Regions from separate parts of the Mesorhizobium sp. WSM4989 genome, predicted to be linked through region 2. Evidence: riboswitches for the same ligand, from Rfam matches in the RefSeq annotation. Region 2 holds a riboswitch; each other region holds the start of a gene.
What was found. Region 2 has a riboswitch for cobalamin ahead of bluB (5,6-dimethylbenzimidazole synthase). Riboswitches for the same ligand answer to the same signal wherever they lie in the genome.

Region 1 (7,644 bases), on a different contig from region 2:
CTACACGGCCGGCTGCCTGATGCTGGCGATCGGCTCGGTGTTCTTCGTCACCCACACGCTGCCGGGACAACTCGCCGGGATGCTGTGCCGTGTCATGGGGGCGAGCGCGCTGTCCATCACGCTTAACCTCTACATCATGGACCATATCCGCAAGACCGACTTCATGCAGGCGGAATCGCTGCGCATGGCTTGGTCGATGTTCGCCTGGACCGGCGGGCCGACGCTCGGCATTTTCCTCTATACGCGCTTCGGGATTTATGCCGCAAACGGCGCGGTCGTGGCTTTCGCGCTGGCGCTGCTGGCGTTGTTCTGGACCTATCGGCTGGGCGACAACCCTTCGATCCGTCCCGGCAAGAGCCGTCCGATCAACCCGCTCGCCAATATCGGCCGCTTCGTCGCGCAGCCGCGGTTGCGCCTCGCGTGGCTGATCGCCTTCGGGCGCTCGTGTTCTGGACGACCTTCTTCGTCTATGGCCCGCTGTTCATGGTGATCACGGGCGAGGGCAAGCTTGCCGGCGGGCTGCTGGTTTCGGCCGGCAATGCGCTTCTGTTCATGGCGATCTTCTGGGGCAGGGCGGGAAAGCGCTTCGGCGGCCGTCGGACCATGGCTTTCGCCTATTTCGCCATGGCGGCGATGCTCTTCGTGGCCGGCGGCGCCGACGCCGCTGCTCACCGCCGCCTTCCTGCTCGGCGGCGCCTTGTTCACCATTGCGCTCGACGCGCTGGGCTCGACAGCCTTCATGGGCTCAGTGCGTTCCTATGAACGAGCGCAGATGGCGGCTGTCTACCGAACCTATCTCGATTTCTCCGAGCTGACGCCGCCGCTGGTCTATTCGGTGGTGCTCTCCTTCTTCGGTCTCGGCTCGGTGTTCGTCACGCTCGGCCTGTTGGCCGCCTTCTGTGGCTTCTTCACCTGGCGCTATCTGCCGAAGTCGTTTTGACCGGCTGCAACGCGGCATGGCGCCCACGCACCCACTCGTGGAAGCGGCGCAAATCGTACTCCTCGGGCATCAGCACGCCGGCCTGGTGGCGGATCGAGTGCATGCCCTTCTGGTTGATCTCGCAGATCGCGGCGTCCTCCTCCAGCACCTGGGTGCCGAAGGCGACGATGTTGTCGATATCGGTTTGTGCCAGGGCATCGGGCGCGAACAGCCATTCGGCGGTGAGTTCCGTCTGCTCCGGCCCGAGCGGGGCGAGACGCACCGTGCGGACATAGTCGACATGGCCGACGACGAACATCGAGGGCAGCGAGGTAGCGTAGGTCTGGCCGGCGGCTCGCTCGGCCGGCGTCAGCCCGGCAAAGACCGGCCCATGGACGCGTCCGTCGCGCGACCAGGTCTCGGCGCCGGCGCGTAGGCCGCCGGAAAACTCCGGCGCATCATTATCCGCATAGCGCGCCCATTCCGGATCGTCATGCCTCGCCATCAGGCCGCGGCCATAGATCGGCACCAGCCGCGACAGGTCCTTGTGCACGCCCGGGCAATGCAGGCATTCGTTGAAGTTCTCCCAGAAGATTTTCCAGTTGCAGTTCATCACCTTGGTGAACCGGTGCCCGGGGACGAGCGTCTCCAGCGGCCAGTTCGAAAGATCGCGGGAGGCGGAGTCGAAGGAGGCTTCCGCCGAGCCATCGGGATCCTCTGCGAGATTGATGAAGACGAAGCCGCGCCAAACTGACAGCGCCACCCGGTAGAGCGGATAATTTTCCTTGTCGAAGCCTTCGGGCAGCGATTTCGATGGGACACGGACGAGATCGCCGCGCAGCGAATAGGACCAGGCGTGGTAGGGGCAGGTGAGCAGCCTTGCCTTCAGCCGCCCTTCGCTTTCCAGGCAGAGCTGCGAGCCGCGATGCCGGCAGGTGTTGTGGAAGGCGCGCAAGCTCCCGGTCTCGTCGCGCAGCACGACGACCTGCTGCGAGCCGATACGCGCGGTTCGAAAGGCAAGAGGTTCCGCGAGATCGGCTTCGCGGCAAACCATGAGCCAGCTCCGATACCAGATCGCTTCGAGATCGAGCCGGTAAGCGTCGGCTTCCCGATAGGCGCTTGCAGGCAACGTCGGCTCGAGGCTGGTGAGGCCATTGTAGCGGCTGTGTTCGCTAGGATTTGGCTGCATGAGCGGCTCCCCTTGGCTGATGACAGCCGACACCCGGGCAGGACCGTTGTCAATTGCGCGGCCATTGTCGCTTCCGGGTGCTGCCCTTAAGGTCACTTCGTAATCGCCTGCGGTTTCGCCGGCTGCCCAGGATTGCAAAGTATGCCTGCAAGAACGATGTCGCTGACCGTGGAACTGGTCGCCCGCTGTTTTCGCGCGGTCGATGACCCGGGGCCCGACCCGGATGCCGAGCATCTCGTGGACAGCGACTATGAAGCCATGCTGGATGCATTCGAGGCCGAGCTACCTGCAACCGAGCCTCTCTGGCTGTTCGGCTACGGCTCGCTGATCTGGAAACCGGAAATCGAGCATTTTGAGGAGCGCGTCGCCGTGGCTCGCGGCTGGCATCGCTCCTTCTGCATGAAGATGACGCGCTGGCGCGGCACCAAGCAAAGCCCCGGGCTGATGATGGCGCTGGATCGTGGCGGCCAATGCAAGGGCGTTGCTTTCCGCCTGAACGGTGGTGACCGCCGGCAGGCGCTGGACAGGCTTTTTCGCCGCGAGATGACGCTGAAGCCGACCAGCTACCGGCCGCGCCTGCTGCAACTCGCAACCGACAAGGGGCCGTTGAGAGCGCTTGCCTTCGTCATCAATCGCAAAGGCACGACCTATGCCGGCCCACTCAACGAAGACGAGGTGGTCGAAAGGCTGGCGACCTCGTGCGGCCACTGGGGTTCAGGCGCCGACTATCTCTACAACACGGTGAAGAACCTCGAACAGCGCGGTATTCACGACCGCCATTTGTGGCGATTGCAGAAGCTCGTCGCCGAGCGGATCGCCGGATCTTAGTTCGAAACCGGTGCCGCAATCACGCTGCGGCGTGACGGAATTTGGTTTGCCGGTCGCGACGATTCTGCCTATAGTCGCTGGCGTCGTCGGTTCCGTTTTTGGAGCCAAGAGGGAATGCGGTGAGGGTGGAGTCTTTGCCCTAAGCCGTGGCTGCCCCCGCAACTGTGTGCGGTAGTCCTCTCCATAGACCACTGAGGTTTGTCCTCGGGAAGGTGGGGAAGGGTGCGAATCCGCGAGCCAGGAGACCTGCCGGCGACAGGAAAGTTGACTTCGATGCCCTCGGGTGGAGGGCGAAAGGACAAGACATGAATACCGCTTCCGTCGCCCTCGGCGCCTCCGTCTCCTCGCAGTCGCGCATCATGCAGCTGGCTCTCGCCGCGCTGCTCGGCATTTTCGTCGTCGGTTTCGTCGGCTTCTCGCACATCGATGCGGTCCACAACGCTGCCCACGACTATCGTCACTCGATGGCTTTTCCCTGCCACTGACGAAGGCCCGATATCATGAATCTGTTTCGCAACGTCGTGTTCGTCGCGGCGATCGCAGGGCTCGTGGCGGGCATCGCGCTTGCCTGCATGCAGGCCTATGCGACCGTGCCGCTGATCCTCAAAGCGGAAGTCTATGAAAAGGCGGGCGGCGGTCATCACCACGACCATGCCGCCAACACTGGAACTGGCACTGCCATGAGCTCGGCCGAACCGGCGGGCAATGCGATGAGCAGCGCCGCTCCTGCGTCGACGGAAGCGGCGGCTCCGACCGAGGACGAGGGCTGGGCTCCGGCCGACGGCTTCGAGCGCTTCGCCTTCAACGTTGTCGCAAACATCGTCACCGGCATCGGCTTCGCGCTGATCCTGGTCGCGGTCTCGGAATTCGCCGGTGGCATCGGCAGCTGGCGCCAGGGCGTGTTCTGGGGCCTTGCCGGTTTTGCGGTTTTCACGCTCGCGCCCGGCCTCGGCCTGCCGCCGGAACTGCCGGCCATGCCGGCGGCGGAACTTCTGCCGCGCCAGATCTGGTGGATTTCGACGGTGGCCGCAACCGCGGTCGGCCTTGGATTGATCGCCTTTCGCAAGTCGCTGCCCTTGGCAATTCTGGCGGTCGTGCTGATCGTCGCTCCGCACGTAGTCGGCGCGCCGCAGCCCGTCAGCTTCGAGACGGCGATTCCCGAGGGGCTGCACCATCAGTTCGTGGTGGCGGTGACCCTCACCGATCTGGTCTTCTGGCTGGTGCTCGGTGCGGCCGTCGGTGTGGTGCGCGGCCGCTTCACCGGTACGTCGACCAGCCTGCGCGACAGCTTTGCCTGATCGCGCGGAGGGCCATCTGACCTTCATCATCGGCGGTGCGCGCTCCGGCAAGAGCGCGCATGCCGAGTGCCTGGTGGCGGCAAGCCCGTCGCCTTGGGCCTATATCGCCACCGCGCAGGCCTATGACGAGGAGATGCGCGAGCGCATCGCGCTGCATCGCTCGCGCCGCGGCAAAGGCTGGGTCACCGTCGATGCGCCGCTCGACCTGGTCGGCGCGATCGACGCCTTGCCCGATCACCAGCCGGTGCTTATCGATTGCCTGACATTGTGGCTGAGCAATCATATGCTGGCGGACCACGATATCGAGGCCGAGTGCCGGCGGCTCTCGGATGTGCTTTCGCAGCCGCGCGGACCGTGGTTTGTGGTGTCTAACGAAGTCGGGCTCGGCATCGTGCCGGACAATGCGCTGGCGCGCCGGTTCCGCGACGCCGCCGGGCGGCTCAACCAGCAGGTCGCGGCTGTCGCCGACAGCGTGCTGATGATGGTGGCGGGGCTGCCGCTCAAGGCGAAGTGACATGGGCGAGATCAAAGACACGATCATCGACTACAAGGATGCCGAACGCCATCGAGCCAAGATGGCCAAGCGCAAGGCGGTGCAGGATGCCGAGGTGGCCGGCAAGACGATCGAGAAGGGACTGCTGATCGTCAATACGGGGCCGGGCAAGGGCAAGACCACGGCTGCGTTCGGCCTGGCGCTGAGGATGCTTGGCTACGGCAAGCGCGTCGGCGTCGTCCAGTTCATCAAGGGCAAATGGCACACGGGCGAGAAGGATGCCTTCGCCGCCTTCGGCGATCGCGTCGTCTGGCACGCGATGGGCGAGGGCTTCACCTGGGAGACGCAGGACCTGAAGCGCGACATAGCCGCCGCCGAGGCTGCCTGGGCGAAGGCGCTCGAGCTGATTGCCGACCCTTCGATCAGCCTCGTCGTCCTCGACGAGCTCAACATCGCTCTGCGCTACGATTATCTCGAGCTGGAAAAGGTGGTCGCGGCGCTGAAGGCGCGCCGCGAGGGCCTGCATGTCGTCGTCACCGGCCGCAACGCCAAGCCGCTGCTGGTCGAGGCGGCCGATCTCGTCACCGAGATGGGGCTGACCAAGCACCATTTCGCGGCCGGCGTGAAGGCGCAGCAGGGGATCGAGTTCTGAGGCGCCTTAGCCGCCGATCAAAATGGTCAGATAGATCACCGTCGCCGACAAAATCGCGAACAGGCCGATCAGCAGCCCGTCGGCGACGCGATAGAGTTCCAGCGCCTGCCTTATGTCGGTGCTTTCGGCCTCGCGCCTGCCGCCTTCGCCCATGAAGGCATCCTCGACGACCTCGCCGCCATAACTGCGCGGTCCGGCCAGGGCGAGCCCCAGCGCGCCGGCCATGGCGGCTTCCGGCCAGCCGGCATTGGGCGAACGGTGCTTCTTCGCGTCACGCCGCATGACCTGCCAGGCGTTGCGGGGGTCGGCGCCCTTGACGATGAAGGCCGCCAGCACAATCAGCAGGCCGGTGAGCCGCGATGCCGGCAGGTTGACCAGGTCGTCGAAGCGAGCGGCCGCCCGGCCGAAGGCCTCGTATTTCGGCGTGCGGTGGCCGATCATGGAATCGGCGGTGTTGGCGGCCTTGTAGGCAGCACCCCCGGCCAAACCACCGACACCGGTCCATATGGCAGGCGCGACGACGCCATCGGAGAAATTCTCTGCCAGGCTTTCGATCGCGGCTCGGGCAACGCCCGCCCTGTCGAGCTTGTCCGGATCGCGGCCGACGATGCGCGAAACGGCGATGCGGCCGAGCGTGAGGCCGCCGGTCTCCAGCGCATCGGCGACATCCTCGACATGCTCGGCGAGGCTCTTCTGCGACAGAAGCGAGGAGCTGAGAATGGCCGCGATGACCAGGCCGGACGGAAAGATCAGCCAGAGCAGGACATGCAGCGCCAGGCCTATGGCCGCCGGCACCAGCAGGACGACCAGAAGCGCCTGGAGGCCGCGGCGGCGACGCAATTCGTCGGAATCGGTGGCGCGGTTGAGCCTGCGATCGAGAAAGGATATCAGCCTGCCGATCCAGGTTACCGGATGACCGATGGCGTTAAACAGCCAGTCCGGGTAGCCAAGGGCACGTTCGATGGCGAGTGACAGGAAAGCGATCAGTATCGACATGAAGCTTCTAAGCGGAGCGGTTGCAGCGGTTGATCACGGCGGCAGCCTTGGCCGGGCAAGCGCGCTCTTTCCTCATGCGCCACAGCCTTTCCTTGACCTCTCGACAGGTATCAATCCGCACTCCTATCCGCTTTTCGATCTGCCCGCCACCGCCCTGTCACGATTGCCCGAGCCAGGACGACTGCGCGAATTGGCCGAAATTGCGGCCAAGGCGTATGGCGCGCGGTCGGCGGCGCATGTCGTGGCCGCGCCCGGCACGCAGATCCTGTTGCCGCGGGTCGCTTCGCTGGTGAGGCCCGGCAAGGCACTGGTGCTGGGTCCAACCTATGCCGAACACGCCAGGGCGGCCGCGATTGCAGGCCATGCGATTGTGGAGGTGGGCGACTTCGACGCCTTGGCGGACGCTGACCTTGCCGTGCTGGTCAACCCGAACAATCCGGATGGGCGAGTGATCGAAAGGCACCGCCTGGTCGGCCTTGCTGCGCGGCTTCGCGCGAAGGGCGGCCTGCTGGTGGTCGACGAAGCCTTCATGGATGTCGGCCCGGTCCAACACAGCCTTGCCGGCGATGTGGGCCAGGGTGGTATGGTGGTTCTGCGCTCCTTCGGCAAATTCTTCGGCCTTGCCGGCGTCAGGCTTGGTTTCGCGCTGGCCGACCAACTGACAGCCGAGCGGCTGGAGGCGCAGCTTGGGCCATGGGCTGTCGCCGGTCCTGCACTTGAATACGGAATCCGCGCATTGGCGAATGCCGGGTGGCAGGATGACATGCGACAGGGCCTGGCAGCCGATGCCAAGCGCCTCGACGCGCTGCTCAGCCGATTCGGTATCGCGGTCGCCGGCGGCACCAGTTTGTTCCGCTATTTGTCGTTCTCCGATGCTGCCTCCCTGTTCTCCGCTCTTGGCGAACGCGGTATCTTGGTCCGCCATTTTGCCGATCGTCCGCACGCCTTGCGCGTCGGTCTGCCCGGCAGCGAAGAGGAGTGGCAGCGGCTCGAGAGCGCGCTTGCAGCGTGGGCCTCGCGGCGCGACTATGCGCCGAAGGAGTGCTGACGATGATCCATGTCTGTTCGCTGTCGAAGGTGGAGGAGACCGTTGCGAGAACCGGCGCGGAGCGCTTGCTGTCGCTGCTCGCCGACGGCACCGGGATGATCCGTCCGGCCTCGATACTGGCCGAAAACCATCTGCATCTCGTCATGCACGACATCGTCGCCGCGCAGGAAGGCATGACCATGCCGGGCGAGGAGCATGTGCGCGCGCTGCTCGACTTCGCC
Region 2 (7,644 bases):
GGCGCCGCGAGTGCTCGGGCGAGCTATTCACGTGCAGGGCTGGCGTCAGGAGTGCTTGAGTTAGCGCGGTCCATATGCGCCCCAGTAACGCCACCGGCAGGTATCGTATCGATGTTTGACGCCGCAGAGAACACCGTCGACGATCAACGCTAGATCGCCGATGCTCGGCTTCTATCGAGATAAATTTGTCGCAACCGCCGGGTGACTACGCCCGGCAGCCCGTTGCCGATCGGCGCACCATCCATCCTGACCACCGGGTTCACCAGCCCGGATGATGACGTTGAAAACGCCTCCGTCGCAAGTCTGGCCTCTACTACCGTGAATGGGCGCTCCTCCACCCGCAGATGAAGTTCACTTGCGCACTGCAGAACGACTGCCCGGGTAATCCCGTGCAGGATATCGCTCGAGAGATCCCGCGTGACGATCGTCCCATCCGAAGTCACGATATGAGCGTTGTTGGAAGAGCCTTCCGTGACGTAACCATCCCTCACTAGCCATGCGTCATCGGCGCCGCGTGATTTCGCCTGCATTTTGGCCATGGAGGGATACAGGAGTTGCACCGTTTTGATGTCGCAGCGCCGCCACCGGAGATCTTCCACGGTTATGACGTGCTGGCCGCGCATGGCGACCGGATTTTCGACAAGTGCCTTCTCTTGTGTGAAGAGCACCACGGTGTTCGGCGTATCCCGAGTAGGAAATATGAAATCGCGGTCGGCCGCGCCCCGGGTGATCTGCAAATAGACAAGTCCCTCGGATACATTGTTCCGTCCAATGAGCTCCCTGTGGATCTTCAAAAGATCTGCTTCGGTCAGGGAGAACGGCATATCGAGCTCACGGAGCGATCGCCGCAGGCGCGCCATGTGACTGGCAAAATCGACGAGCTTGCCATCAAGAACGAGCGTGACCTCATAGACTCCGTCGGCGAACAGGAAGCCCCGATCGAAGACCGAGATACGGGCCTCGCTTTCCGGTAGATAGGATCCACTCACATAGACTTGGCGCATTGATAGACCTCAAAAATGCAGACCACGCTCACGGCCTTGAGCGAAACTATTGAACTCTTGTCAGGGTGCAGGCCTAGGCAGCTTCAAGCGCAATAGCGGCGCTGCCATCCTGCACCCCTCGACTGCGAAAACGCTATTCGCCAGACAGCAGGCGGCTAAGGTCAGGCACAGCCCCGAGAAATTCGTCGGTTCACTCCACAGCGCTTCGCAGCGCGGCGACAAAGGCATCAAGATCGCGCTTAAGCATGTAAATGTGTGGCGAAACCCGCAAACCCTCGACGTGCTCGACCTTGCGGTATTTCACGTGGACCTGGTGTTTCTCGCGAAGGTCGCGCTCGAGTTGCTGCATGTCGATGCTGTCGATCGAAAACAGACTTATCGCAGCGAGGCTGTCCCGTGTCGGTCGGCGTATGGAGCCTGAAACCGGGAATGTCCTGGACGAGACCTACCCAATATCGGGTGAGTTCGCGCAGTCGCGCATGCATCCGTTCCGCGCCGATCGCCTTGTGGAATTGAATTGCGGGCGCGATTCCTGCCTGGACAGCGGAATTGTAGGTGCCGAGATTCCAATGGTCGAATCTGTCTATGTGCACCGCGGGCTGGTCGAAAGGTGCAAGCAATGGCCAGGTGGTATCGATCCGGCGTTCGCTGACGACCAGCATCCCGTTGCCGATAGGAGCACCGAGCCACTTGTGCAGGCTGGTGACAAAAAAATCGCAATCGAGTTCGCGGAAGCTGACCGGCATCTGAGCAAAAGTCTGGGCACCGTCGACGACAGTCATGATGTCGCGCTCCCGCGCGATCTCGCAGAGCCGGTTCACCGGCAGGACACGCCCGTTCCAGTGGTACATGTGAGTCAGCTGCAGGACGCGGGTACGCGGGGTCATCGCCTGAACATAGGATTCGATGATGTCGTCGTCGCTGTCCATGAGGTCGAAGGTGCAGTTTACAACCTCGATGCCCTCGCGCTGTTGCCGCTGCAGCCAGCCCGCACGAACGCTGGGGTAGTCCCAAGGCGAGATCAGCACTTGATCGCCCTTAGTTAGCGGTATTCCGAAGATCGCTGTCGAAAGACCCTCCGACGAATTCCGGTTCAGCGCGATCTCTCCGGGGCTGCAATCGATCAGTTCCGCCAGCTCGCGTTTGATATGAGGAAGTGCTGTGTCGAGCTTGCTCCACATATTGTAGTCGGGATTGCGACTGATGAAGCGGTAGGCGTCAACCGTCGCTTCCTCGACAACAGTCGGTGGGGGACTGACCGCGGCGTTGTTCAAGTTGAGGAATGGTTCTTGCGGCGGGTATTTTGCGCGGATGCGCTCCCATTCCGCTTCGCCCTCATGTTCGGCGGACCGATCTATTGCAAAAAAGTTCATGGGAACGCGCCGGGTCTCATCTATCGCCCGACAATAAGCGCCGAAGCCCAGCTCAATCTGCCTATTCACATGAGAAGACAGAATTTAATTCCGAACGCCGGTGAATTCACCAGACGTTGAAGCCCGAGAACGACATCGCTTGGCACAGGGTTAGCAGTGAGGAAGCGAGTGCGGAGATCCGGCCCAACCACGCCAAGAAGAACCGTCACGTTGTCAAGCGATGCGCGAACAATCCCCGGTTTTCTGAGAGCGGGCAACGACGGTCAGGCCTGCCAATGCGCCATTGCGCAAACGCGAAGCGCGATGGCGCGTTGCGGTTGGTGCGGGTCTATGGAACGCCGAGCGGTTCTAAGGCTTCAATCGTTCTCCGAGACGAGCGATCGCCGATTTGAGCGGCGCCTCGCCGGCGCCGCAAAAGGTCTCGCTCATCACCAGCTCGGGCAGCGGCAGGCGCTTGCCCCAGCCATGCGCTTCGAGGTCGGGCCTTGGCGCGAATTCCGAGACACGGCCGACGCAGAGATAGGCGATCGGCGTGACGTGCTCGGGGATCGACAGCAGTCGCTTCAGCGCTTCGGGCTCGATGATGCTCACCCAGCCGACCCCGACGCCTTCCGCCCGCGCCGCGAGCCAGAAATTCTGCACCGCGCAGACGGTGCTGTAGAGGTCCATCTCCGGATTGTGCCAGCGCCCGAGCGGCGAGTTATTCGAGCGCTGGCGGTCGCAGGTGATGCACAGGTTGAGCGCGCTTTCGCAGATGCCCTCGAGCTTCAGCTTGCGGTAGAGCGCCCGCCGCTCCACCTCGATCGCCGGCAGTTCCTGTTCGCGCGCGGCGAGGAAAAGGTCGCGCACCTGCCGCCGCCTTGTGGCGTCCCGGATGATGATGAAGTTCCAGGGCTGCATGTAGCCGACCGACGGCGCGTGGTGTGCCGCGGTGAGCAGCCGCGCCAAAACGCTGTCGTCGAGATCGTCGGCAAGGAAATGGCTGCGCACGTCGCGCCGGGTGAACATGGCCCGGTAGACAGCGTCGCGCGCCAATTGGTCAAAGTCATCGCCGCCGGCGGCGGCTGTTCGTGCCTGCATCGCTTGTCCCCTTGCGATAAGCAGTCCTCCGCCTGACCATGCGGATGACCATGTCTGCCGGGCCGGTCTTCTGGCTCGGGATCGACCCGCATCCGGCGCCTTCCCGTCTGGGACAGTGGCGTTTGCCGGCGCGGTCCCCCTCACAGCGTTGGGCACGCCACGGATTTCAACCGTGTTCCCGATTCTCCCGCGTTGCGGGCACCAGGCAGCGACGCGACCTTATCGCGAAGCCGAAGCCGGGCCAATGCCGCCAGCGACACGATTGGGCGCGATTTCCCCAATCATTCGGCGCTGAAACATGGCTATCCGTGCGACAGGTGCCTAGATTAGGCGCCATGACCACTCGTCTCTACACTCATCCGGTATTCCTGGAACACCTCACGCCGCCCGGCCACCCCGAGCGGCCCGACCGTTTGCGCGCCATCGAGCGCGTGCTCGACGATGAGGCTTTTTCGGCCCTCGACCGCGTCGAGGCGCCGGAAGGCGACCAGGCGACGATCCTTTACGCGCATCCGGAGGATTTCGTCGGCCGTGTCCGCGCTGCGATTCCCGAGTCGGGAATCGTCTCGATCGATGCCGACACCAGCGCCAGCCCGAAAAGCTGGCAGGCGGCGGTGACGGCGATCGGCGCGGCCAACGCCGCAGTCGACGATGTGTTCGAGGGCCGCGCCGCCAATGTCTTCGTTGCCGCGCGTCCGCCCGGCCATCACGCCGAAAAAGCGACCGCGATGGGCTTTTGCCTGTTCAACACCGCGGCGATCGCCGCCCGTTATGCGCAGGAGAAGCACCAGGCCGAGCGCGTCGCCATCGTCGATTGGGATGTGCATCACGGCAACGGCACGCAGGACATTTTCTGGGACGATCCGTCGGTGCTCTATTGCTCGACCCACCAGATGCCGCTCTATCCGGGCACCGGTGCCAAGAGCGAGACCGGCGCCGGCAACATCGTCAACGCGCCGCTTGCGCCGAGCACCGGCAGCGACACGTTCCGCGACGCCTTCCTGTCGCGCGTGCTGCCGTCGATCGACGCCTTCCAGCCGGATCTGATCATCATTTCCGCCGGTTTCGATGCGCACCATCGCGATCCGCTGGCCGCGATCAACCTGACCGAGGATGATTTCGACTGGGCGACCGGCCAGCTGATGGAGCGCGCCGGGCGCCACAGCGGCAACCGGCTCGTCAGCCTGCTGGAGGGCGGTTACGATCTGCAAGGATTGGCATTTTCGGTCGCCGCCCATGTCGGGCGGCTGATGAAGGGATGAATGATGGCTGATGAAGCTAACCAAGACGTCAAGGCGATGAGCTTCGAACAGGCGCTCGACGCGCTGGAGAAGATCGTCGATGATCTGGAGCGCGGCGACGTTCCGCTCGACCAGTCGATCAAGATCTACGAGCGCGGCGAGGCGCTGAAGGCTCATTGCGACCGCTTGCTCAAGGCCGCCGAGGACAAGGTCGAGAAGATCAGGCTCTCGCGCGACGGCAAGCCGGTTGGAACGGAGCCGCTCGACGCCGAGTGAGGTGTATTGATATTCAGGTGAGGCCGCCTGCAAACGCGGCTTTCTGCGGTTCCGGTGCTCACGTCCTTCAAGTACGCTCCGGTCCGGTTCTCGGAACCCGCCATTTTCGGCTCGGTCTGACCTGAATCTCAACACACCTCGGTGCACAATGTCAGACCGGTTCGGGCAGAAAGCAGGTAAGGAGTTAAAGCATGTGCCGAAACATCAAGACCCTGTTCAACTTCGATCCGCCGGCGACCGACGACGAGGTCCATGACGCGGCGCTGCAGTTCGTTCGCAAGCTGAGCGGCGCGACCAAGCCGTCCAAGCGCAACGAGCATGCCTTCAACCACGCCGTCGAGGCGATCGCCGCCGCCGCGCGCGAGCTGCTTGACAGCCTCGAAACCACCCAGCATCCGCGCAACCGCGAGGAAGAGGCCGCCAAGGCGAAGGCCCGATCCGCGCTCCGCTTCGCCTGACGCCGGTCATGAGCTTCTTTCCGGGCAACGATCCTGAGGCCGGCGACGACTTCGCCTGCGACCAGATCGAGTTGATGGTCATTCCGAACGCCAAGGACATTGGCGGCTTCGAGGTTCGCCGCGCCTTGCCGACGGCGAAGCGCAGGCTGGTCGGTCCGTTCATCTTCTTCGACCGCATGGGTCCGGCCATCCTGCGCGCCGGCCATGCGATCGACGTGCGCCCGCATCCGCATATCGGGCTTTCCACCGTCACTTATCTGTTCGACGGCAAGATCAGGCATCGCGACTCGCTCGGCACCGAAATGGTGATCGCGCCGGGCGACGTGAATTTGATGACCGCCGGCCGCGGCATCGTTCATTCCGAGCGCACGCCCGAGGAATTGCGCCGCGCGCCGATGTCGATTTCCGGCCTGCAAACCTGGCTGGCGCTGCCGGACAGCAAGGAAGAAATCGCCCCGGTGTTCGCGAACACGTCGGTCGTCCAACTGCCCGAAATCGATGCCGAGGGCGTTAGCGGCCGCGTCGTCATCGGCGAATTTTCCGGGCTGCGCTCGCCCGTCGCGACCGCCTCGGAAACGCTCTATGCCGATCTGCGGCTGGCGGCGGGCGCCAGCGTCAAAATCCCCGGCGACGCCGAGGAACGCGCCATCTACACGCTGGAGGGCGAGGTTTCGATTGCCGGCGACCGTTTCCCGGCCGAGCGGCTTTTGGTGTTCAAACCGGGCGAGGAAATCGTCGTGTCGTCCGAGCGCGGCGCGCATTTCATGCTGTTCGGCGGAGCGTCGCTGGGCTCCAAGCGCTATATCTGGTGGAATTTCGTTTCGTCCTCGAAAGAACGCATCGAGCAGGCCAAGGAAGAATGGAAGACGGGCCGCTTCGATATCGTTCCTGGCGATGAGGAAGAATTCATTCCGCTGCCGGAAGGTTAGCGCAGGATGGACATTCTGCGCCAGGCGCGTCACTGACACGCATTTACATTGGCGCGCCGTCAGCCTATCTCGCGCATAGCAAAGCGCATATTTGAAGGTTAACCCAAGGTTAAGTTGACAGGCCGTCCCAGAGTGAACCCGAAGCCTGACACGCCGCTCCTCGACAAAGTCCGCATCCCCGCGGATTTGCGGACGCTTGATGAAAGCGAGCTGCCGCAGCTGGCGACCGAACTGCGCGCGGAGCTGATCGATGCGGTGTCGCACACCGGCGGCCATCTTGGCGCCGGTCTCGGCGTCGTCGAGCTTACGGTTGCGCTGCACTATGTCTTCAACACGCCGGAAGACCGGCTGATCTGGGACGTTGGCCACCAGGCCTACCCGCACAAGATTCTGACCGGCCGCCGCGACCGCATCCGCACGCTTCGCCAGGAAGGCGGTCTCTCCGGCTTCACCCGGCGCGCAGAGAGCGAATACGACCCCTTCGGCGCAGCGCATTCCTCGACTTCGATTTCGGCCGGCCTCGGCATGGCGATGGGCCGCGACCTTGCGGGCGGCCGCAACAATGTCATCGCCGTCATCGGCGACGGCGCCATGTCCGCCGGGATGGCCTACGAGGCGATGAACAACGCCGGCGCGCTCAATGCCCGCCTGATCGTCATCCTCAACGACAATGACATGTCGATCGCCCCGCCGACCGGCGCGATGAGCGCCTATCTGGCGAGGCTTGCCTCCGGCAAGACCTATCTCGGCCTGCGCGATTTCGGCAAGAAGCTGACCTCCTATCTCGGCAAGCGCGCCGACAGCGCCATCACCCGCGCGGTCGAGCATGCGCGCGGTTACGTCACCGGCGGCACGCTGTTCGAGGAGATGGGATTCTTCCACATCGGCCCGATCGATGGACACAATTTGGAGCACCTGATCCCGGTGCTGAAGAACGTCCGCGATAATGGCGACGGTCCCATTCTGATCCATGTCGTCACCCAGAAGGGCAAGGGCTACGCGCCGGCGGAGGCCGCCGCCGACAAGTATCACGGCGTCAACAAGTTCGACGTCATCACCGGCGCGCAAGCGAAAGCGCCGGCCAACGCGCCGAGCTACACCAAGGTCTTCGCCGAGAGCCTGATCCAGGAGGCGCGCGAGGACGAACGAATCGTGGCGATCACCGCCGCGATGCCGAGTGGCACCGGCCTCGACCTCTTCGGCGAGGTGTTCCCGGCCCGAACCTTCGATGTCGGCATTGCCGAGCAGCACGCGGTGACCTTCGCCGCCGGCCTCGCCACCGA
Region 3 (7,644 bases), 920 kb from region 2:
CCGCGTCAAAAACCAATACGCCGTGATCCTTTCCATGATCCGCGAGACGAGCAAGCGCGCGACCGACCCGCGCGCGTTCGAACACCAGATCCGCGAACGCATCATGGCGCTGTCGCGCTCGCACGACCTCTTGGTGCTCAACGACTGGCGCGGCGCGGGCATGGCCGACCTTGTGCGCGAACATCTGCGGCCGTTCGGACACGAAGAGCGGATCTCGCCTTGCGGGCCGGACGTGACGTTGCGGCTGAACGCGGTGCAGAACATCGGCATGGCGCTGCATGAGCTGGGCACCAACGCGACGAAATACGGCGCCCTGGCCGGCGACGCCGGAACCGTGCGGATGGACTGGCGGGTAGCCCCGGCCCCCGAAGGCAGCGATTTCGAGCTGGTCTGGGAGGAACATTTTTCCGAACCTCCCGCGGCCGCCGATGCCAAGCCGCACAAAGGCTTCGGCAGCGTCGTTCTCCAGCGCGTCGTCCCCACCAGCCTCTCCGGCAGCGCCTCCATGGAACGGCTGCCCGGCCTCGTTCGCTGGACGCTCTCGGCGCCGCTCGCCAACGTGGTCGTCGCCGGCGGGGCGGAGCTGGACGGCGATGAGCAGATCGCCGGGCTGACGTGAGGCCGGTTGCATCCTGGGAGACCGAACAGGGCGGCTCGCCGCCACGTCGGAAGCTCGCTGGCGCCGCCGAGCCCTCGCCGTAGCGCCGTACGCCGAATGGCTTGCGCTGCTCCCATTTTTGCTTTCCCCTTCCCCGCTTTTTTAGAACAGAAAAGCGCCAGCTTTTCTGTTCTGGACTCTGGATATTTGGACTCTGGATTCTGGCTTATGGATTATGGGGCTTATCCCAGGCCTTAACCCCTGGCTTATCCAAGCGCAGAATTCCGTCACACTTCCAAAGGCTTGGGCTACGGCTCCTCAGCATGCCTTTGAAGCGCGTGCGCACGGGCCGGCGATCTCCTGTCGCTGTCTGCCAACAGTGAACAAAATGGGAACAAGAATGTCAAGCCGAGCACCGCTGACGGGGCGGCGATCGACCTTTGCCGTCATCGGCTTCCCGATGCCGAGGCATTCAAGGCGGCAGGCTGGCAGCCCGCCGGCGTCTGATGGCAGAGAGATGCGGCTGGCCTGCTGCAGCCAGCCGCCGCCGGCGGCTTATGAATTCTTTGCTGCGGATCCGATCTCCACATCGTCCAGCCCCTTGGCCTTGTAGACGAGGTAGGAGATCGCCCAGGCGGCGATGAAGATGCCGATAATGGCGAAGCCCAGATTGTTGAAATTGTCGTTGAGCCTGCCGACGCCGTTCCAGAAGCCACCCGACAGACCGAGCTTGTCACCGATCAGGCCGAGCGCCTCGATGCCGCCGATCAGTACTGCGACAAGGACCGACACCAGGGTGATCGTGATGTTGTAGTACAGTTTGCGGATCGGCTTGACGAAGGCCCACTCATAGGCGCCGAGCATCATCACTCCATCGGTCGTGTCGACCAGTGACATACCGGCCGCGAAAAGCACCGGGAAGACCAGAATGGCTTCGAACGGCACGCCCTTGGCCGCTTGTGCCCGCGGACACGCCGAACATGGCGACTTCGGTCGCGGTGTCGAAGCCAAGGCCGAAGAGGAAACCAAGTGGGAACATGTGCCAGCTCTGCGACACCAGCCGGAACATCGGGCGGAAGACGCGGGCCAGGAAGCCGCGATTGTTGAGCAGCAGGTCCAGGTCCTCCTCGACAAACGCCTCACCGGCCCGCACCCGCCGATAGCTTCTGTAGATCGAGAACAAGATGACGATGTTCATCGCCGCGATGGCGAGCAGGAAGAGTGCGGAAACGCCGGTACTGATCGTGCCGCCAATCTCCTGAAAGCTCTGGAAGCGGCCGAGCAGGGACGTTGCCGCCGCGATAGCCGCAGCGACGATGACGACGATCGTCGAATGGCCGAGTGCGAAAAAGAAGCCGACGGAGACCGGCCGTTTGCCGTTCTGCATCAGCTTGCGCGTGACATTGTCGATGGCCGCTATGTGGTCGGCATCGACGGCATGGCGCAAGCCGAGGCCATAAATGACGAGAGCGACGCCAAGCAATGTCGGCTTGTCGTGGAAGGCGACGAAAGCCCACAGCCACGCCCCGACGTTGAGAATGGCGAGCGCCCCGTAGATTGTAATCAGCCTGGCCTTCAGGTCCGGCGCGGTTTTGTTCAGCATTTTCGATAGTTGGGTCAGCATGATTCTGCCTTTGACGTTGCCTGTCATCGCAGGGAACTCGCCCCGCCCTCCGGCCAGGCGCGCACACCGGATCACCCGTCCGATGTTCTGCTTTGACGTCCATGATGGCAGGTCTCCTGGCTCGCGGATTCCCGCCGCTTTCGCCTTCCCGGCCCATGCAGCCAGTGGCATCGTGAAACCGGCATGCCGCTTACAGTTGCGGGGGCAGCCACGGCTTTGGATTTCTCCGCACCGCGTTCCCTTTTGATCCCCGAAGGGAACCATCGGCGCGAATTCGCCACACCGCGATTGGTCAGTCAATCGACAACTCCGCCGGCCAGCCGCCTCTCACGCCATCGTGACGAGATCGCCGCGCCCCCCTCACACCCCCAGCGTCGGCTCGGTATTCACCTCCAGCGCCTCTTCCGCCTCGTCCTCTTCGCCAAGCACGTCGCCCTTCACCGGCAGCGCCTGGCCGATCCAAATCGGGTCGATAAGGTGGTCGCGCTTGGGGTTGGTGGTGTTGGGATGGATGAGGATGCTCAGGCCGCCATGGTTCAGCATCAGCCAGGGAACCAGCGTGGCAAAGATCTCGGTGGCGAAGGAGACCTGGTACATGGCTTGCTGGTGCGGGCCGACCGGCTCGTCGCGCCAATTGCCCAGGCGCACGCGGAAACGCTCTGCGATGCGCTGGCGCAGCCATTCGGCATGCTGCCGCTCGGCTTCCCCGCCGTAGTAGATATGGGCGTGATAGCTGGCGATCTCGGCGATCGGCCTGACTTCGTTCATCGCGATGCTCCCCTTCGATGATTTTTTTGCGCCCGGCGGAACTCTAGCCGAAGCGCGGGCGCCTTGTCTGCAGCCGGCCGAGGTCCGCGCCTGCGGTCGGCAGGGTTATCGGATATGGCGCTCCCCCGCTCCGTCTCGGCTGCGCCGAGCCACCTCTCCCGTCCACCTTGTGGGGGCGAGGAATTGCCAAACCGCCGAGGTTGCAACCGGCAGGAAGGATGGCAACGGCCGTTCTGCCTTTGCCCTAAATCACCGCGGTGACCGCGCCCTTCGCATTTAGGCGACAGCCGACTTTCGCCTGCCTCACTTCGATGCCGCCTCGCCCGTCATAGTCTATGCGCACCTCGATCGGCGCGTTGAGCCCGCTTCGGCGTTGACGCAAGGGGCCGGCGCTGACCGTGTAAACACGCACGGCGCCGAGGGGCTTGGCGGCCGCCGCGATCGCGGCGCGACAGGCGCGCACTACGGCGGCCGGCGTGCCGGGTATCGCCTTCGGAGGTGACAGCGGCGCGATGCGATAGCCTTTGGTGACCCGCCAGAGGTCGCCGCCGGCGGATCTGGAGGGCCTCAGCACTGGAGGCAGCACAATGGTCTGCGTCGCGCTTTTGGCCAAAGCAGGGGCTGTCGGCACCGCGGCCGGGTTCTGCGCAGAGGCAGCCGATCCGCTGACGGCGGAAGGATCGTCGCCCGCGGCGGCGGCGCCCACGCTTGTCGACACGCCTGTGCTGGTGCTGCCCAGATTGCCGCCGGCATTGACGCCGAGCGATCCGCCGCCGGTCGATGCGCCGACGTTTGCGCCGCCGACACCGTCGGCACTGGCGCCCACGCCCGCCGACACGCCTTGCGAACCGGCGCCCAATCCGGCGCCCACGCCGATGCCGCCGACTTTGCCGCCCACGCCGACGTCAAGCGCCGAGGCAGGCCCGATCGGGATGGCGATCGCCAGCGCGGCTGCTAGGTATTTTTTCATGGCCAGACCTTTGTTCCAAGGCCAACCTTGTGTGGCTCCTCATCGAGCGTTCCGCTCGACAGCGGTCTGCGAAGCCTTCGTCGCGCGAACGCGTGCCGAGCGATGGCGACTTCTCGCCTTGCCAGGCATCGGCCTCGGCGGTGACCGGCGCGGCTGGAGGCCGCTCGAAAGACGAATGATAGAAAAGCGGTCTCGGCAACGCCAAGCACTGAAAAAGGCTTAGGACTTCTCCTTTCAACTTAGCTGTCGACAGCAGGGCAAGTTTGAGCTCGCCTACGCGGTGCTAACGGGTAACTTTCAAATTAGTTTCAACTAAAATGCAACAGAACAAGGACACCACCGTGCCAGCGCCGGTTGCTGATGCCGACGCCGGGCTCTCGTCGAAATGGCCGTCTCGCCTTCGCCGGGCCAATTCTCCCCCACTTCCTGGCGTGCGCGGGCCTGGAGGCTTGAGAGTCGCCCAGGGCGGCAAGGCGCCCGCGCTACCGGCTCGAAGCCGCAACGCTCGTCGCGCTGGCCGACAAGGACGCGGTGCTGGTCGGCCAGGCCGACCTGTTGCGATCGATGGTCGAGGGTGCGGCCGGCGATGCGATCCTGGCCAACAAGCGCGAGATCGAGACCGGCATCGCCGCCATCAGCGCCACATTGCGCGACAGGCAATCGTTCCTGCTGTGAGGGCCGGCTAGGCCTTGCCCCTGGAGCGCCTCACGCCTTTTGACTGGTGAGGCGCTCGAGCGCATCGACGATCAGGTCGCAGAATTTCGCATGGTCGAGCTTCATCGCCACGGTATGGCGGAAATCGACCTGCTCGCTCGCCGTGCCGCCGAAATGGCGCATGCCGCCCAGCTTCTCGAAATTGCAGACCGTCATGCCCTTGGTCCACCGTCCGGCAAGCTCGACGCGGATATCGGCCTTCTCGGTGGTGAAGACGCCTGCATCGATCATCGCCGCCACGCAGCAGGCGTCATGGACGGCGGGATGGGCTATCTGCAGCAGGCCGCCATGCGTGGTCGCGATGAACTCCCAGATATCGAGAATGAATTTGGCGATCGGCCCGCCGACGGCGCGCACCCTGTCCTGCAGGTCGGGGGTGGCCAAGGCCTGGTGCGTGAGGTCGAGCCCCACCATGGTGACGTCCCAAGCGGCGCGGAACACCACGTCTGCGGCCTCCGGGTCGGCATAGACGTTGAACTCGGCCGCGGGCGTGATGTTGCCGCGCGTGAAACTTCCGCCCATCGCGACGACCCGCTTCACCCGCTCGACGATGCGCGGCTCCTTGCGCACGGCTAGAGCGATGTTGGTGTAGGGCCCGACCGGCACCAGCGTGACGGTTTTCGGCTCATGCGCCATGACCGTCTCGATGATGAAGTCGACGGCATGGCGCTTGTCGAGCTCGAACGAGGCGGGCGGCAGCTCCGGGCCATCGAGCCCGGTCTCGCCGTGGATCTCGACGGCCAGCACCTGGTCGATGATCAGCGGGCCGGGAGAGCCTTTCGCCACCGGCACCTTTATGCCGTAGGCCGTGCATACGGAGAGCGCATTGCGCGTGGTGTTCTCGACATTGTGGTTGCCCGAAACCGTGGTGATGCCGAGAAGGTCGATGTTCGGGTTGCCGGCCGCAAGCAGGATGGCGATGGCATCGTCGTGCCCCGGATCGCAGTCGAGGATGATCTTTTCCATGGGGGTCGCCTCTCCCTGGCCTGCGGCGATTACAGACCGGGGCCTCTGGTGACGTCAAGGTTGCCATCCGGCCGAAGCGCGATCACCACAACTGACGCTCTTGCCGCCCCGCCCATAATGCCGCCCTCAGCGCGCCTGCCCGCCTCTCGCCCCGCTCCCCCACAGCGCCCGCGCGAACACGTTGCGCTTGCCCTTGCGCGGCGCCAGCTCCACATCGCTGACCAGCTTCGCGCCGCCCTCGCGCCGCTCCAGCGTGATCTTGCGGCTGTGGAAGGCTTCCAGCTCGGCGCGGTGGGCGACGCTGATGACGGTGACCTTCGGCAATGCCTGGACCACCGTCTGCATCATCTTGTCCTGGCTCTTCTCGTCCAGCGCCGAGGTCGCCTCGTCCAGCACGACGATGTCTGGCTCGTGCAGCAGCAGGCGCGCGAAGGCGAGGCGCTGCTTTTCGCCACCGGAGAGCGTCTGGTCCCACGGCGCCTCTTCCTCGATCCTGTCCCGCAGGTAGCCGAGGCCGACCTTGTCGAGGGCGGCGTCGATCTCGTCCACCGTCCAGTTGTCGGCGGCGGCCGGATAGGCGACCGCGCGCCGCAGCGTGCCGGTCGGGATGTAGGGGCGTTGCGGCAACATGAACAGCCGCTTGCCGGCATGGAAATTGACGCTGCCGCCGCCCCAGGGCCACAGGCCCGCGACGGCCCGCACCAGCGTCGACTTGCCGGTGCCGGATTCGCCCGCGACCAGCACCCGCTCGCCCGGGTTGATCTCGACCTTCGTCTCCTTGACCACGCCGGTGCCGTCGTTGAGGGTGACGGAGAGATCGTCCAGGCTGAGCATGGCGCCGTTTTGCGTCTCGCCGCGCCGGATGCGCCCAAAGGACTCGCTCTCTTCGGCGCGCTCCAGCCCGTCGAGCGACATCATCAGCGAAGCGACGCGGCGCGCCGAGGCGTTCCAATCGGCCAGGCGCGGATAATTGTCGACCAGCCAGCCGAACGCGCCTTGCACGATGGCAAAGGCGGAGGCCGCCTGCATGACCTGGCCGAGCGACATCGAGCCTTCGAGGAATTTCGGCGCGCAGAGCAGCACCGGCACCACCGGCGCGAACAGCATCGACCCTTGCGAGACAATCGCGGTGCGCATGTGCTGTCCGGTCAGCAGCGCCCATTGCCTCAGCACATGGCCGAAATTCCTGTCGATGCCGCTGCGCTCCTCCGCCTCGCCGCCGAGCAGCGCGATGCTTTCGCCGTTTTCGCGCACGCGTGTCAGCGTGTAGCGGAATTCGGCTTCCGCCTGGTTCTTGCGCTCCGAAAGCTGCACGAAATGGCGGCCGATGACCACCATCGAGGTCGAGGTGATGGCGGCATAGATGACCGCGGTGACGACGAGGAAGCCGGGGATGGTGATGCTCTCGCGGCCGAGCGGCAAGGTGAGCGCGCCGCCGATGGTCCACAGCACGACGATGAAGGTCGAGGCCGCCAGGAAGGCGTTGAGAACGCCGGAGATGAAATCGACGGGGGACTCGGTGGCGATGCGCAGATCTTCGGTGAGACGGGCTTCGGGGTTCGAGTGGTCGCCGGCGACGAGGTTGAGCTGATAGTAGCGGCCGCTGGCCAGCCAGCGCGCGATGACAGATGTGGTGAGCCAGGAGCGCCAGCGGCGCTGGATCGTCATACGCAGGTAGACCTGAACGACGACGAGGCTGGCGCTTCCGGCAACCAGCGGCACGAAGACGGCGCTCAGCATATAGACGGTGTGGACATTGCGCTGCTCGATGGCGTCGAAGAAGGCGCGGTTCCAGACATTGATGCCATACTGGAAGCCGACATTGACGCAGATCAGCACCAGCAGCCCAATCGTAAACGGCCATGCGAGCTTGTCGCCATTCCGGCCCCAGTAGCCGCGCCCGCTGATCCAGAACCGCCTAAACAGGTACTTCCTGCGCGCCTGCTCGGCCTCCTCGGGCGTCAGCTTCGGACCGGGCTCGACGGATTCCGGCGGCGGCGGCGC
Region 4 (7,644 bases), on a different contig from region 2:
ATCTCTTCGCGCGCGCTCCATTCGCCGCGCGACAGCAATTCCTCGACCCCGGCGCCGTAAGTGCCGGGCGAGGTGCCGAAAATGCGCGGACCGATTTTGCCTTGGGCACGGGTCGCGGCGGCAAGCGGATTTTCCCAATCGTCCTCGTCGCGGCCGGCGACGGCGCTGGCCGCGGCGTCGATCAGCGCGATCTGGGTCGGGAACATATCGCGAAACAGGCCGGAGATGCGCCAGGTGACGTCGACGCGCGGGCGGCCGAGGGCGGCCGGCGGCATCACCTCGATGCCGGTGACGCGACCCGTGGCGGCATCCCATTGCGGCCGGCAGCCCATCAGCGCCAGGCCCTGCGCGATCTCCTCGCCGCCGGTGCGCAACGAGGCCGAGCCCCAGAGGTCGATGACCAGCGAGCGCGGCCAGTCGCCATGGCTCTGCATATAGCTGCGCACGACTTCTTCCGCCGCCGCCTGCCCGAGATCATAGGCCGTCGACGTCGGCATGGTGCGCGGATCGGAGGTGAAAAGGTTGCGGCCGGTGGGCAGCACGTCGGAACGACCGCGCGCCGGCGCGCCTGCCGGTCCGGCCTTGATGTGACGGCCGTCGAGCGCAGCGAGCAGGGCGTTTTTTTCGGTCTCGACGCTTTGGCGGCGCAGCGGATCGGCTTCGTCATCGGGCGCGCGGCCATAGACATGCAGCCCGTCCTTGACGGCAAAATCCTTGAGGTCGCACAGCCACGCGTCGATGCGGCGCAGCGCCTCGTCCGGCGCATCGGTTCCGGCAACTCCGGCTTCAGAAGCAAGGCCTGTCTTCTGCGCCGTTTCGACGATCAGCCTTGCAAGTCGGTCGCGGCGGCGGCGGTCGAGCCCGTCGGCTTGTGCGTATTCGTCGACCAGCCGCTCAAGCCTCTGTTGCGCCTCGTCGAGCCCGGCGCCGGTCAGCGGCGGCGGCAGGTGACCGAGCGTGACGGCCGAGATGCGGCGCTTGGCCTGCGCCGCCTCGCCGGGATTGGAGACGATGAAAGGATAGATGACGGGCAGAGAGCCGGTGACGATCTCAGGGAAGCAGTTGTCGGAGAGCGCGACCGTCTTGCCCGGCAGCCATTCCAGCGTGCCATGCGCGCCGACATGGACGATGGCGTGGACGCCGAGCGACTTTTGCAACCACAGGCCGAAGGCGATCAACTCGTGGCGCGGGGGAAGGGTCGGGTCATGGTAGTCGGCGCGGCGGTCTGCGGAGCGGCCACGGTCGGGGGCCAGCGCCACGGTGACGTTGCCGAAGGTGGCGGCGCGGAAGGGGAAGCTTGCGGAAGGAGGCCCTTGAACACCCCCCTCTGTCCTGCCGGACATCTCCCCCTCAAGGGGGGAGATTGGCAGTTTCGCTAACGGCGCTTCTCCTCCAGCGTTGATGATTGGCGAAAGCATCGATGCAGGCGCAATCTCCCCCCTAGAGGGGGAGATGTCCGGCAGGACAGAGGGGGGCGCATTGACGTGAGCTTTGTCGTTGGCTCTCCCCCACGCTGCCTCAACCGTGTCGCGTGCACCTTCGGGAAGCGCTGCCGAAAAGGCGAGATATTCCTGTAAGGTGAGACCAAGTCCACCCACCTCCAACACATCCAGCAGCCCGCGTGGCGATTGTGGAATCCCATCAACCGCATAGCCCTGTTCCTTGAGGTCGTGCAGCATGGCGAGCACACTCGACGGAACGTCGAGGCCGACGGCATAGCCTGTACGTCCGGGCGCGCTTGGATAATCCGGAATCAGGATCGCCAGCTTGCGTTCCGCCCGCTGCGTCCGTTGAAGGCGGAGGAAGGCGGCGATGCGGGCGGCGACCTGGGCGACGCGATCCGCCTCGGGACGGTTGGCGAAGGCGCGGAAGGCCAGCGCCGGATCGGTGTCAATCTCGCCCTTGAAGGAAATCGCGCCGGCGAGGATACGGCCATCGAGCTCGGGCAGCACGACATGCATGGCAAGGTCGGCGGGCGCCAGGCCGCGCTGGTTTTTCTCCCAGACTTCGCGCCGCGTCGTGGCGACGATGACCTGGAACACGGGCACGCCGGCACGGTCGAAGAGCGTTTCGGCACCCGGCTCGGCACCGGAGGCGAAGGCGGTTGCAGTGACGATCGCGGACGGGTTCAGCGAGGCGATGGCGGTTTCGACGAAAGCCAGCGATACCGGGTCCTTGAGGCTCGAAACAAAGATCGGCATTGGCGTCATGCCCTGCGAGCGAAGGGCATCTGCGAGTGCATCGATTGGCGCGACGTCCGCGGCAAGCAGCATCGAGCGGTAGAAGAGGATGGGGATGACGGGGGCACCGACGCTGTCGATGTTGAGCTCCGCCACACCCCCCTCTCTCCTGCCGGACAGAGGGAGGTGTGACGGATCGCCGACGTTCAAGAAGACTGATTTCGCGACAGCTCCGATTCCTGGTTGATAGTACCCTGCCTTCGGCACGCTCACCGGCTCGGCCACGGCCGTATCCGACCCGGCGAGCCTTGCCAGTCTTTGCACCAGCGCGCTCATGTTCGCCGGGCCGCCTTCGCGGAAATAGCCGAGCAGGGCGTCGAGTTCGGCGCGCGGCAGGGTCGAGGCTTCGATCAGCCGCTGGTCCTCGTCATGGCTTCCGCCCGGCAGCAGCGCCAGCTTGATGCCGCGCTCGCGTGCGACCGCGGCGAGCTGCTCGGAGCCATAGCGCCACCAGTCGTAGCCGCCCAGGATGCGGACGAGGACCACCTTGGCGTGACGGGCAACGCTGTCGATCCAGAGGTCCACCGACATCGGATGGCGGAGATCGCGAAGTGCTGCCAGCCGCATCGACGGCAGCCGCGCGGCGTCGGCCTTCCACGCAGCGGCGAGGCCGGCGAGATCGCTGTCGGTGAAGGACAGGGCCACGACATCCGCGGGCGTCTGCCTGAGGTCGATCGGCTCGGCGAGATCGTCGAGCGAGGCGGATGTCGTGGTGAGGATGTGCATCGCGGTTCGGTCTTGCCTCAGCCGGCGAGGATACGCTCGATCGCCGGGCGGTTCAGCCCCTTGAGGCCGATGACGACGAGCCGCGATCGGCGGTCGTCGTCCGGCGTCCAGGCGCGGTCGTAATAATGGTTGACGCGCGGGCCGACGGCCTGGAGCAGCAGCCGCATCGGCTTGCCGCCCACCTCGACAAAGCCTTTGACGCGCAGAACGTTTTCCTGCTCGGCGGCGAGGGCGACGCGCTTGGCCAGCTCGTCCGGACTGGCGATGGACGGGATATCGATGACGAAGGAGTCGAAATCGTCATGCTCATGGTCGAGCTCGTCGTCGTGATGGGTCTTGCGGTTCTCGATGTCGTCCTCGACCGCGAGACCAAGACCGAGCAGCACGGAGGGATCGACCTTGCCCTGCGCGGTCGGCACGACCTTGACGGCGCGCGCCACATGCTCGCCGATGACGGCATTGGCGCGGACTGAGCCCGCCGCGTCCATCAGATCGCTCTTCGACAGGATGATGAGGTCGGCGCAGGCGATCTGGTCCTCGAACACCTCTTCGACCGGATCGTCGTGGTCGAGGGAATCGTCGGCGGCGCGCTGCGCCTGCAGGGCGTCCATGTCGGAGGCGACGCGGCCGTCGGCCAGCGCCGGACCGTCCACCACGGCGATGACGCCATCGACGGTGACGCGGCTCTTCACCGTCGGCCAGTGGAAGGCCTGGACGAGCGGCTTCGGCAAAGCGAGGCCGGAGGTTTCGATCAGGATGTGGTCGACCTTCGGCGTGCGCGACAGGATCTGGTCGAGCGCCGGCACGAAATCGTCGGCGACGGTGCAGCAGATGCAGCCATTGGCGAGCTCGACGATATTTTCCTCTGGGCAGGTGTCGATGCCGCAGCCTTTCAGGATCTCGCCGTCGATGCCGACATCGCCGAATTCGTTGACGATGATCGCCAGCCGCTTGCCCTTGGCGTTTTCGAGCAGGTTGCGGATCAGCGTGGTCTTGCCGGCGCCGAGAAAGCCGGTGACGACAGTGCAGGGAACACGGGAGAGGGATGCGGTCATGTCAGTCCTTCAGCAGGTCGAGGGGAGGGAGGCGGGCAACCAGGCCGCGCTTGAGGGAATCGGGCCGGCCTCGCCAGGGGATGAGGCCGTCGGTCGAGGTGGCAAAGAGCTTTGCGCCGGTGACGAGGTCGGCGCCGCTGGTCGTTTCCAGATCACCGAAGACATAGCTCCAGCAGCCGTCGCGCAGCAGCGCCGCGCTCAGGCGGCGTTTGCAATTGCCGAGACACTCGACGATGCGGATGCGGATTTTCTCGTCCGGCGCGGCGCGGCGCGCGTCTTCGGCAAGGAGGGCGCCGGCGCGCGGATGCGCGTCCGAACCGGTCTCATCGCGGCAGGAGGAGCAGACGATGACGGTCACTTCCGATAGCGCGTCGCGGGGTTCGGACGAAGTGTCCGCGGTATTAGCCGGAAAACTGACGTTGCGATCCAAAACCAGGCTCCTTGCCCGGAAAACCCGCCGAGCGATCGGATTCTCATGTCTCAGACGGCAGGTCTCCTGGCTCGCGGGTCGTCGCCTTACGCCGCCTTCCCGGGAAACATCCCAGTGGTTTTCGGCTGAGGCTCGTCGCTCACAGTTGCGGGGACAGCCGCGGATTTGGGTTTTCCCGCACCGCATTCCCTCTTGGCTCCTCCCCTTGCCGGGAGGAGACCGTCTGCGGCGGATTTAGGCTTAGAGGTGCTGGCATGTCAACGCGCGGCTACGACACCGAAATGTCGGCCAACGCCGGCCCAAGGTCGCCGGCCGGCGTCACCTCGATGGTTTCCAAGCCGAGCCATGCCTGCATCTGTTTCAACTCATCGAAGAGCTGTGCGGCCGTTTCGGCGGGAGCGCCGGCTTCGGCAAAAGCCGCATGGACGCGCAGCACGCCGGCCGGCCGGTCAGCTCTCAAATCGACCCGGGCAACGATCCGGTCGCCGAGCAGGAAAGGCAGCACGTAGTAGCCGTACTGGCGCTTCTCGGCCGGCGTGTAGATCTCGATGCGGTAGCGGAAGCCGAAGAGTTTTTCCGTCCGGGTGCGTTCGAATACCACCGGATCGAAGGGCGCGAGCAGGGCGCGGGCCTCGATCCGGCGCGGAAAGCGGGCGTCCTTGTGGAGATAGGCGGGCTTGTCCCAGCCTTCGACCTTCACCGGCAGCAGTTCGCCCATCTCGACCAGTTCCTCGATTCTGGCTCTCGTATCGCCAGGCGCCAGGCGGAAATAGTCACGCAGATCGCCATAGGTTGCGATGCCATGGGCGCGGGCGGAAATGCGCAGCAATTGGCGATGCGCGTCCTCGACCGAGGGCACCGGCAGGTCGAGGATGGCCTGCGGCAGAACCCGCTCGGGCAGGTCGTAATAGCGCTCGAATCCTCGCCGGTAGGCGGTGGTGATGCGCCCGGCCCAGAACAGCCATTCGAAAGCGTGCTTGGCCTCGCTCCAGCCCCACCATCCGCCATTGCCCTTGTGGCCTTCGATGTCGGAGGCGGCGATCGGCCCGCGTTCCGCGACTTGCCCGTAGATCTCCTCGATCATCGCCTTGCGCTCGCGGCCCCATTTGGCGAGGCCGAGATACATTTCCTCGCCTTTCTCGGCCCGCTGCATGCGCCAGCGCATCAACGGATAGGTCTCGACGGGCAGGAAGGAAGCCTCATGGGCCCAGTATTCGAAGACGGTTCGCTTGCGCGTGACGGCCGCGTTGTCGAGCAGCGCAAGGGGGTAGGGGCCGAGGCGCGAATAGAGCGGCATATAGTGGGCGCGCACCACGGCGCTGACGGAATCGATCTGCAGCAGGCCAGTTCGGGAAAGCACACGGGCGAGATGGCGACGATCGGGCGTGCCGGCCGGCCGCGCATCGGTAAAACCCTGCGCGCCGAGCGCAATGCGCCTTGCTGCGGCGAGCGAGATCTTTTCTTTCATCCAGCTACCTTGCCCTGATCCTTTGCCGGGGTTTCCAGTCGGTGATTCCGGCCATGCTAGCAGGCAAATGGCGGGAGATATGTCAGGATAGAAAAGTGGAGTAAAAGATGAAGGAAATCAAACAGGAGCGGATCGGACCAGTTTGTTCCGATATGGCGTCCAGGGCCGGATTTTGAACAAGGTTTGACTTGCGTCGCCGAAACCGCTGCGCTAACCCTCGCCGCGTCGCAGCATAGGCCACCTAAAACGGTTCAGCGGGTTAAACTGTCACGCTTCCGCCTTAGAGTCCGTTGCTGTAATCAAAGTGAACTGGCCGCCGAAGGAAAGTCGCCGCATGAGCGCACTCCTAAGTTCGTATCTGCCCATCGTGCTCTTCATCGCAGTGGCGATGGTCGTCGGCCTGGCGCTGATCGTTGCGCCGTTCCTGGTTGCCTACCGCAATCCCGATCCGGAAAAGCTTTCCGCCTATGAATGCGGGTTCAACTCATTCGACGACGCCCGCATGAAGTTCGACATCCGCTTCTACCTGGTGTCGATCCTGTTCATCATCTTCGATCTCGAGGTCGCCTTCCTGTTCCCGTGGGCGGTGTCCTTCGCCAAGCTCGGCATGCTCGGCTTCTGGTCGATGATGGTGTTCCTGGCGGTGCTGACCATCGGCTTTGCCTATGAATGGAAAAAAGGAGCGCTAGAATGGGATTGAACGACAGTTCAGGCACCCTCGTCGCGCCGAAGCCCAAGGGCATCATCGATCCCAACACCGGCAGGCCGGTGGGGGAGGACGATCCCTTCTTCCTCGAGATCAATAATGAGCTGGCCGACAAGGGCTTCCTTGTCACCTCGACCGAGGCGCTGATCACTTGGGCGCGCAGCGGCTCGCTGATGTTCATGACCTTCGGTCTCGCCTGCTGCGCGGTCGAGATGATCCACACCTCGATGCCGCGCTATGACTCGGAGAGGTTCGGCGTCGCGCCGCGCGCGTCTCCGCGCCAGTCCGATATCATGATCGTCGCGGGCACACTGACCAACAAGATGGCGCCGGCGCTGCGCAAGGTCTACGACCAGATGCCGGAGCCGCGCTACGTCATCTCGATGGGTTCGTGCGCCAATGGCGGCGGCTATTATCACTATTCCTATTCGGTGGTGCGCGGCTGCGACCGCATCGTGCCGGTCGACATCTATGTCCCCGGCTGCCCGCCGAGCGCCGAAGCGCTGCTCTACGGCATTCTCCTGTTGCAGAAGAAGATCCGCCGCACCGGCACGATCGAACGGTGAACCAATGGCCTTGGCGTTGCACGAACTCTCCACCTATCTCGGCGAGAAGCTCTCCGGCCGCATCGGCGAAACGGTGCTTGCTTATGGCGAACTGACGGTTTGCGTCGAGCCGGGCAACCTGACCGAGGTCGCGACCCTCCTGCGCGACGACCCGCGCTGCCAGTTCGTCTCGATCATCGACATTTGCGGCGCCGACTATCCGTCGCGTGCCAAGCGCTTCGACGTCGTCTACCACCTGTTGTCGCCGAAGCAGAACGTCCGCATCCGCCTCAAGGTCCAGGCCGACGAGGAGACGCTGGTGCCGTCGCTGACCGGCGTCTATCCCGGCGCCGACTGGTTCGAGCGCGAGACCTATGATCTCTACGGCGTGCTCTTCTCCGGCCATCCGGACCTGCGCCGCATCCTCACCGACTACGGCTTTGAAGGGCATCCCCTGCGCAAGGACTTCCCGCT

Region 1: another riboswitch for cobalamin. It lies ahead of P9217_RS18770 (CbtB domain-containing protein); the one in region 2 lies ahead of bluB (5,6-dimethylbenzimidazole synthase).
Region 3: another riboswitch for cobalamin. It lies ahead of P9217_RS00475 (hypothetical protein); the one in region 2 lies ahead of bluB (5,6-dimethylbenzimidazole synthase).
Region 4: another riboswitch for cobalamin. It lies ahead of P9217_RS18555 (DUF1636 family protein); the one in region 2 lies ahead of bluB (5,6-dimethylbenzimidazole synthase).

What each region holds. Positions count from the first base shown of each region.
Region 1 covers NZ_JARTVN010000002.1:1,259,872-1,267,515, forward strand. Annotated here, with positions in the region: partial or broken gene P9217_RS30435 (MFS transporter) at 1-940, shown strand, start outside; gene P9217_RS18760 (aromatic ring-hydroxylating dioxygenase subunit alpha) at 909-2,108, opposite strand; gene P9217_RS18765 (gamma-glutamylcyclotransferase) at 2,250-2,936, shown strand; cobalamin riboswitch at 3,007-3,205, shown strand; gene P9217_RS18770 (CbtB domain-containing protein) at 3,242-3,421, shown strand; gene P9217_RS18775 (CbtA family protein) at 3,437-4,234, shown strand; gene cobU (bifunctional adenosylcobinamide kinase/adenosylcobinamide-phosphate guanylyltransferase) at 4,227-4,748, shown strand; gene cobO (cob(I)yrinic acid a,c-diamide adenosyltransferase) at 4,750-5,379, shown strand; gene cbiB (adenosylcobinamide-phosphate synthase CbiB) at 5,386-6,375, opposite strand; gene cobD (threonine-phosphate decarboxylase CobD) at 6,374-7,423, shown strand; gene P9217_RS18800 (tyrosine phosphatase family protein) at 7,426-7,644, shown strand, end outside.
Region 2 covers NZ_JARTVN010000001.1:1,022,979-1,030,622, reverse strand. Annotated here, with positions in the region: gene P9217_RS05150 (D-amino-acid transaminase) at 150-1,004, opposite strand; gene P9217_RS05145 (aminotransferase class V-fold PLP-dependent enzyme) at 1,244-2,377, opposite strand; gene bluB (5,6-dimethylbenzimidazole synthase) at 2,726-3,457, opposite strand; cobalamin riboswitch at 3,500-3,678, opposite strand; gene P9217_RS05135 (histone deacetylase family protein) at 3,793-4,719, shown strand; gene P9217_RS05130 (exodeoxyribonuclease VII small subunit) at 4,723-4,974, shown strand; gene P9217_RS05125 (DUF2277 domain-containing protein) at 5,166-5,432, shown strand; gene P9217_RS05120 (pirin family protein) at 5,441-6,361, shown strand; gene dxs (1-deoxy-D-xylulose-5-phosphate synthase) at 6,494-7,644, shown strand, end outside.
Region 3 covers NZ_JARTVN010000001.1:98,738-106,381, forward strand. Annotated here, with positions in the region: gene P9217_RS00465 (HWE histidine kinase domain-containing protein) at 1-619, shown strand, start outside; gene P9217_RS00470 (hypothetical protein) at 1,154-1,543, opposite strand; gene P9217_RS00475 (hypothetical protein) at 1,446-2,222, opposite strand; cobalamin riboswitch at 2,311-2,502, opposite strand; gene P9217_RS00480 (DOPA 4,5-dioxygenase family protein) at 2,583-2,990, opposite strand; gene P9217_RS00485 (hypothetical protein) at 3,235-3,960, opposite strand; gene P9217_RS00490 (hypothetical protein) at 4,492-4,635, shown strand; gene P9217_RS00495 (nucleoside hydrolase) at 4,666-5,640, opposite strand; gene P9217_RS00500 (ATP-binding cassette domain-containing protein) at 5,767-7,644, opposite strand, start outside.
Region 4 covers NZ_JARTVN010000002.1:1,214,206-1,221,849, forward strand. Annotated here, with positions in the region: gene cobN (cobaltochelatase subunit CobN) at 1-2,966, opposite strand, end outside; gene cobW (cobalamin biosynthesis protein CobW) at 2,984-4,021, opposite strand; gene P9217_RS18555 (DUF1636 family protein) at 4,023-4,451, opposite strand; cobalamin riboswitch at 4,490-4,690, opposite strand; gene P9217_RS18560 (winged helix-turn-helix domain-containing protein) at 4,720-5,919, opposite strand; gene P9217_RS18565 (NADH-quinone oxidoreductase subunit A) at 6,254-6,619, shown strand; gene P9217_RS18570 (NADH-quinone oxidoreductase subunit B) at 6,610-7,191, shown strand; gene P9217_RS18575 (NADH-quinone oxidoreductase subunit C) at 7,196-7,644, shown strand, end outside.